Regions from separate parts of the Pseudomonas sp. MDT1-85 genome, predicted to be linked through region 2. Evidence: predicted binding sites of a transcription regulator. Region 2 holds the regulator's gene; the other holds the start of a gene.
The links. The regulator FliA, encoded in region 2, starts transcription of late flagellar genes. The targets are predictions, from matches to a motif close to CTAAAGTTTNNNNNNNNNNNGCCGNTAA.

Region 1 (3,484 bases), 2.1 Mb from region 2:
CCATGCACAGCGCGGCGAAGGCAAAGAGGCCGACTTCCACCGCATAGGTGCCGCCAATCGGCAGGCCCAGGCGCCACAACTCCTTCAAGTACTGACGGTTGGGCCGTGACAGACCCTGACGCAATGGATAGGCGTCGTAGGCCGGATGCCGACGAATATGCAGCGCGAGCGCCAGCGCCATGAGGTTGGCCACGATCGCCGTGACCAGACCGATGCCCACCAGACCCATTTTCGGCAGGCCGAACATGCCGGTGATCAACGCATAGTTGAGCAGGAAGTTAGCTACGGTGCCGGCGAGGCTGATGACCATCACCGGTGTCGCCCGGCCGATGGCGCTGGTGAAGCCGCGCAGCGCCATGAAGCTCAGGTAGCCGGGCAGGGCGAACGGCAGAATCAACAGAAACTGGCCGGCAGCCTGAACGTTGGTTTCGGTCTGGCCGAACAGCAGCAACACCGGTTTGAGGTTCCACAGCAGCAGACCCGCCACCAGCGCCATCAACCACGCCAGCCACAATCCGGCCTGGGTCAGCCGCGCCGCGCCAATGATGTCGCCCGCGCCCTGACGGATAGCCACCAGCGTACCGACCGCGGCAATCACGCCGATGCAGAAAATCGACACGAACGAATACGTCGCCGCGCCCAGACCGCCGCCGGCCAGCGCCTCGGGGCTCAGGCGAGCCATCATCAACGTGTCGGTGAGAACCATCAACATGTGCGCCAACTGCGAGGCAATCAACGGCCCCGCCAGCCGCAGGATGGCCCAGAGTTCAATACGCGCTGGATGCTGCATGATCATCACGCTCGAGTGTCAGAGAGAACAGGAAGCGTCGATTCTCGGCGCTCTGCGGGGTTTTCACAAAGGGATAAAAAGGATGGGTGGCATGATTAAAACTCATGCTGGGGAGTTTCTGATAAGTTGGTGCGATCGCGCTATAGGAGCTTTCCCGATGTCTCGTCGTCTTCCTCCCTTGTATGCCCTTCGAGCATTCGAAGCGGCGGCGCGGCATAGCTCGTTTACCCGCGCCGCCGAAGAACTGTCGATCACGCAAAGTGCGGTCAGCCGGCACATTCGTACGCTCGAAGAGCATTTCGCCTGCCGGCTGTTTCATCGTAGCGGGCGCAACCTGCAACTGACTGAATCGGCGCGGCTGATCCTGCCCGGCATTCGCGAAGGCTTCACCGCCCTCGAGCGGGCCTGCAATACCTTGCGTGCCGAGGACGACATCCTGCGCATGAAAGCCCCGTCGACCCTGACCATGCGCTGGCTGTTGGCGCGGCTCAGCCGTTTTCGGCACCTGCGACCGGGGAACGAGGTGCAATTGACCAGCGCCTGGATGGACATCGATAGGGTGGACTTCAACCACGAACCCTTCGACTGCGCCGTCATCCTCAGCAACGGGCATTTTCCACCGGACTGGGAGGCGACTTTCCTGTTCCCCGAAGAGCTGATTCCGGTGGGCGCGCCGAATCTTCTGAAGGATCAACCGTGGGACGTTGCGCGGCTGGCCAGTACCGAGCTGCTGCACCCGACGCCGGACCGTCGCGACTGGCGCAACTGGCTGCAGCGCATGGGCCTGACCGATCAAGTCTCGCTCAAGGGCGGGCAGGTATTCGACACGCTGGAGCTGGGTATGATCGCCGCTGCCCGAGGTTACGGTGTGTCCATGGGCGACTTGCTGATGGTGGCGGAGGATGTTGCCCAGGGACGCCTGAGTTTGCCGTGGCCGACGGCCGTCGCCAGTGGTGAGAATTATTACCTGGTCTGGCCGAAAACCCGCCCCGGCGGTGAGCGTTTGCGCCGCCTCAGCGATTTCCTGCAAGGCGAGGTCCGGGCCATGGAATTACCGGATGTCGAACGTCTGGGCTGAATCGATGGAGCCGCCGCAATGGCGGCCTTGAGCCATATCCCCGCCATTTACTCAAGTATTCAGCTTTGCCGCCGAAAATCTGCTGATGGCACCGTCGTGCAGGTTCCATGTTTTCCCCACAACCAGAAATTTTGCCGAGTGTGCGATGGGATCAGAATGATCCGGCCACTGGGTCAGGAGCTGTCATGTCTCAACCTCGTGCTCGGATTGCCTCACAGCTGGGTTTTGCGCTTGCCGTGATACTGGCGATTGTCATCAGCGGCAGTACCGTGTTCGCCCTGCGCTCGCTGGACACCGCCAACCTCGCCACCCGCGAAGAGCATCTGGCCAGTGAAGCCCGCTTGCTGGCCGATCAGCTGAGCACCTTTCACGGCACCTTGCGTGAAAGCACCCAGCGCCTGGCCGGCCTGTTCGAGAAGCGCTTCAGCGCCGGTTTGAGCGTACACCCGGATGAGCCGGTGACTGTGGCGGGTGTGCAGACTCCGGGCCTGCACCTGGGCAGTGAAGTGTTGAACAACAACTTCGCAGAAGTCGACGAGTTCAAGCAGATGACTGCAGGCGTCGCGACCGTGTTCGTGCGCAGCGGTGAGGAGTTCATTCGGGTCAGCACGAATGTCACCAAGCAAGACGGAAGCCGCGCCATCGGCACTCTGCTCGACCACGCGAACCCGGCTTACGCCCGTTTGATGGCGGGACAGAGTTATGTGGGTCGAGCGTTGCTTTTCGAACGCTTCTACATGTCGCAGTACACCCCCGTACGCGACAGCAGCGGTAAGATTATTGCCGTGCTGTACGTAGGATTCGATTACACCGACGCGCAGAACGCCCAGTTCGCCAACCTCAAACGCTTCCGCATCGGCCAGACCGGCTCCTTGGCGTTGCTGGATGAGCAAGGTAAATGGCTGGTGCCGATTGCCGGTGTGCAAGCGCTGGATCAGGCGGTCTCGAGCATCGTGGGTTTGGCCAAGACACCGGGCAAAGGCGACTTCTGGAACGACAAGTCGCAAGACTTTTACAGTGTTGCCGTGCCGTTCGAAGGCGGGCCGTGGTCGGTAGTGGCGAGCATGCCGAAAACCGAAATCCGCGCCGTGACCTGGAGCGTTGGTATTCAGTTGGCGATCGGCAGTCTGTTGGCGATGCTGCTGGCGGTCGGTGCGGCGGTCTGGTTGCTGCGCAGCAAACTGGCGCCACTGGGTGATCTGGTGCGTCAGGCCGAAGCCTTGGGTGCCGGTGATCTGAGTGTTCGCCTGAACGTGTCGAGCAATGACGAAATCGGCCAGCTTGCCCGCGCCTTCAATCAGATGAGCCAGGCCCTGTCGACCATGGTCGAGCACATCCGTAAGGCCTCGGGAGAGGTCAACAGCCGTGCCCAGGCATTGTCCGGTTTGTCCGGTGGCGCCTATGAAGGGATGGAGCAGCAGTCCGGCGAAATCACCAGCATGGCCGGCGCCGTAGAAGAATTCAGCGCCACCTCGCTGAACATCGCCGACAACATGGGCAACACCCAGCGACTGGCGCAGGAAAACGCACAGCAAACCCAGATCGGTCGTACGTCGATGGACGAAGCGTCCTCGTCCCTGGAGCAAATTGCCGGTGCACTGAACAGCACCGCGACA
Region 2 (3,484 bases):
TGGAAGAGGGCGGTGTGATTGCGATGGTCGGCCCGGCCGGCATGGGCAAGACCACCACACTGGCCAAACTCGCCGCCCGTTATGTGCTCAAGTACGGCGCGCAAAACATCGCGTTGGTGAGCATGGACAGCTACCGCATCGGCGCTCAGGAACAGCTCAAGACTCTGGGCCGCATCCTCAATGTGTCGGTCACCCATGTCGACCCGGGTCAATCACTGGTGCAGGCGCTGGAACCTTTGCTGCGCAAACGCGTGGTGCTGATCGATACCGCTGGCCTGCAGGCCAGCGATCCGGCACTGCGCATGCAGCTCGAAAGCCTGGCCGGACGCGGCATCAAATCAAAAAATTATCTGGTATTGGCAACCACCAGCCAGAAACAGGTTCTAACCGCCGCTTATCACAGTTACAAACGTTGCGGCCTTGCCGGCTGCATCCTGACTAAACTGGATGAAACGGCAAGCTTGGGCGAGGTGTTGAGCCTGGCCATCAGTCATGAACTGCCGGTGGCTTACCTGACCGACGGCCCGCGGATTCCGGATGATTTGCATCTGCCGCGTCGTCATCAGTTGGTCAGCCGCGCCGTTAGCGTGCAAATGCAGGAAGAACCCAGCGAAGAAGCCATGGCTGATATGTTCGCTGACCTTTACCACAGTCCGACCAAGCGGGTTGGCTGAGGTATTAATGAACGGTTTTTGTACCTACATCGATGGTCTGCCATGCATTGTTCAGTTGGTGAACGCGCAGCCAGTAATGTGGCCTCCGTCTAAGAAAGACAAGGTAAAGAAATAACATGGGCAGCATGCATCCCGTACAGGTGATCGCGGTGACCGGCGGCAAAGGTGGCGTCGGGAAGACTAACGTGTCAGTGAACTTGTCCCTGGCTCTAGCTGAGCTCGGCCGGCGCGTCATGCTGCTGGATGCCGATCTGGGACTGGCGAACGTCGACGTCCTGCTGGGGCTGACACCCAAACGTACCCTGGCCGACGTGATAGAAGGCCGCTGTGAGCTGCGCGACGTGCTGTTGCAAGGGCCCGGCGGTATTCGTATCGTCCCGGCCGCGTCCGGCACCCAGAGCATGGTTCATCTGAGCCCGGCCCAGCATGCCGGCCTGATCCAGGCTTTCAGTGACATCGGCGACAACCTCGATGTATTGGTGATCGACACCGCTGCGGGCATTGGTGACTCGGTGGTCAGTTTCGTGCGCGCCGCCCAGGAAGTGCTGCTGGTGGTGTGCGACGAGCCGACCTCGATCACCGACGCCTACGCGTTGATCAAACTGCTTAACCGCGACTACGGCATGAATCGTTTCCGTGTCCTGGCCAACATGGCCCAGAGCCCGCAGGAGGGCCGCAACCTGTTCGCCAAGTTGACCAAGGTCACGGATCGTTTCCTCGACGTCGCCCTGCAATACGTCGGTGCGGTGCCTTACGACGAAAGCGTGCGCAAGGCCGTGCAGAAGCAACGTGCCGTCTACGAAGCCTTCCCGCGTTCCAAGTGTTCCCTGGCGTTCAAGGCCATTGCGCAGAAGGTCGATACCTGGCCGCTGCCGGCCAACCCGCGTGGACATCTGGAGTTTTTCGTCGAGCGCCTCGTGCAACAGACCGCAGGACCCGTCCTATGACAGCCAGTGGCTACAACCTCTACAAGAAGTCGGCACGTGACGCGCAGTACGAGCTGATCGAGCGTTACGCGCCACTGGTCAAACGCATTGCCTACCACTTGCTGGCGCGTTTGCCGGCCAGCGTCCAGGTCGAAGACCTGATCCAGGCCGGGATGATCGGCCTGCTTGAAGTATCAACCAAATACGACGCCAGCAAAGGCGCGAGTTTCGAGACGTACGCGGGCATTCGAATCCGCGGCGCGATGCTCGATGAAGTGCGCAAGGGGGACTGGGCGCCACGTTCCGTTCACCGCAATACCCGCATGGTCAGCGACGCGATTCGCTCGATTGAAGCTAAAACCGGCCGTGACGCTAAAGATCACGAAGTTGCGGCCGAACTCCAATTGAGTCTCGACGATTATTACGGGATTTTGAACGACACCCTGGGCAGCCGGTTATTCAGTTTCGACGATCTGTTGCAGGACGGCGAACACGAAGGGCTGCACGAGGATGGCGCCAGTGCTCATCTCGAGCCGTCACGCGATCTGGAAGATGAACGCTTCCAGGCGGCGCTGGCGGACGCGATTGCCAATTTGCCGGAGCGTGAGCGACTGGTGTTGGCGCTGTACTACGACGAAGAGTTGAATCTCAAGGAAATCGGTGAGGTCCTGGGGGTCAGCGAATCTCGGGTCAGCCAGTTACACAGCCAGTGCGCGGCCCGTTTGCGGGGGCGTTTGGGGGAGTGGCGAGCGCGCTGACAGGCAGTGTGGGGACACTGCGAACGAGGTTGGTACGGCATTTTGCTGCATCAGCCACGGCCCGTTGTAATCCATACAACTGTTGAGTGTTACGCCGAATTGATTGAACGGCGCGTTCAGGTGCTGCGCGCGTTTTAAGACTGCTTGGAGGTCGAATTGGACAAGAATATGAAAATCCTCATCGTTGATGACTTCTCAACGATGCGGCGGATCATAAAAAACCTGTTGCGTGACCTTGGGTTCACCAACACGGTCGAGGCGGATGACGGTATTACCGCGATTCCGGTCCTCAACAGCGGGAGCATCGACTTTCTGGTAACGGACTGGAACATGCCCGGCATGACCGGTATTGATCTGCTGCGCCACGTGCGTGCCGATGAAAAACTCAAACACCTGCCGGTGTTGATGGTCACGGCCGAAGCCAAGCGCGAGCAAATCATCGAAGCCGCTCAGGCGGGTGTGAACGGCTATGTGGTCAAGCCATTCACGGCTCAAGCGTTGAAAGACAAGATTGAAAAGATCTTCGAACGCATCGGTTGATGTGCAAAGCCAGTCCGTCACGGGGGAGCTATGGAGCAAAACGAATCTTCACAGGGCGATTTCGAATCGACCCTGAAAAAACACGCGGTCGAACTGGTCGAAAGCCTTGAAAAAGGCAGGTTCGGCGACGCTGTGCAACTGATCCATGAGCTCAACCAGACCCGTGACCGCGGCCTGTACCAGGAAGTGGGCAAGCTCACCCGCGAGCTGCATAGCGCGATCGTCAATTTTCAGATTGACCCGCACATGCCGCAAGCCGAGGAAGTGTCTCAGATCACGGATGCCACCGAGCGCCTGGGTTATGTGGTCAAGCTGACCGAGGCCGCGGCCAACCGCACCATGGACCTGGTGGAAAACGCCACGCCGCTGATCAACAGCCTGAGCGACGAAGCTCAGGCGCTGAGCACGGATTGGGGACGGTTCATGCGTCGCGAAGTCGGGGCTGAAGAGTTCCGCGAGCTGGCCCGGCGGGTCGACGGTTTCCTGACACGCAGCAGCGAAGACAACCGCGTCGTGTCGAGCAACCTCAACGACATTCTGCTGGCCCAGGATTACCAGGACCTCACCGGTCAGGTGATCAAACGCG

Region 1: ACYZT2_RS00085 (methyl-accepting chemotaxis protein) is a predicted target of FliA. The motif match lies at 1,919-1,946, and genes of this name have one in related genera.

The regions. Positions count from the first base shown of each region.
Region 1 covers NZ_CM142715.1:14,382-17,865, reverse strand. The annotation lists gene ACYZT2_RS00095 (NorM family multidrug efflux MATE transporter) at 1-790, opposite strand, end outside; gene ACYZT2_RS00090 (LysR substrate-binding domain-containing protein) at 948-1,868, shown strand; gene ACYZT2_RS00085 (methyl-accepting chemotaxis protein) at 2,054-3,484, shown strand, end outside.
Region 2 covers NZ_CM142715.1:2,116,314-2,119,797, forward strand. The annotation lists gene flhF (flagellar biosynthesis protein FlhF) at 1-674, shown strand, start outside; gene fleN (flagellar synthesis regulator FleN) at 791-1,621, shown strand; gene fliA (RNA polymerase sigma factor FliA) at 1,618-2,358, shown strand; gene ACYZT2_RS09575 (chemotaxis response regulator CheY) at 2,527-2,898, shown strand; gene ACYZT2_RS09580 (protein phosphatase CheZ) at 2,929-3,484, shown strand, end outside.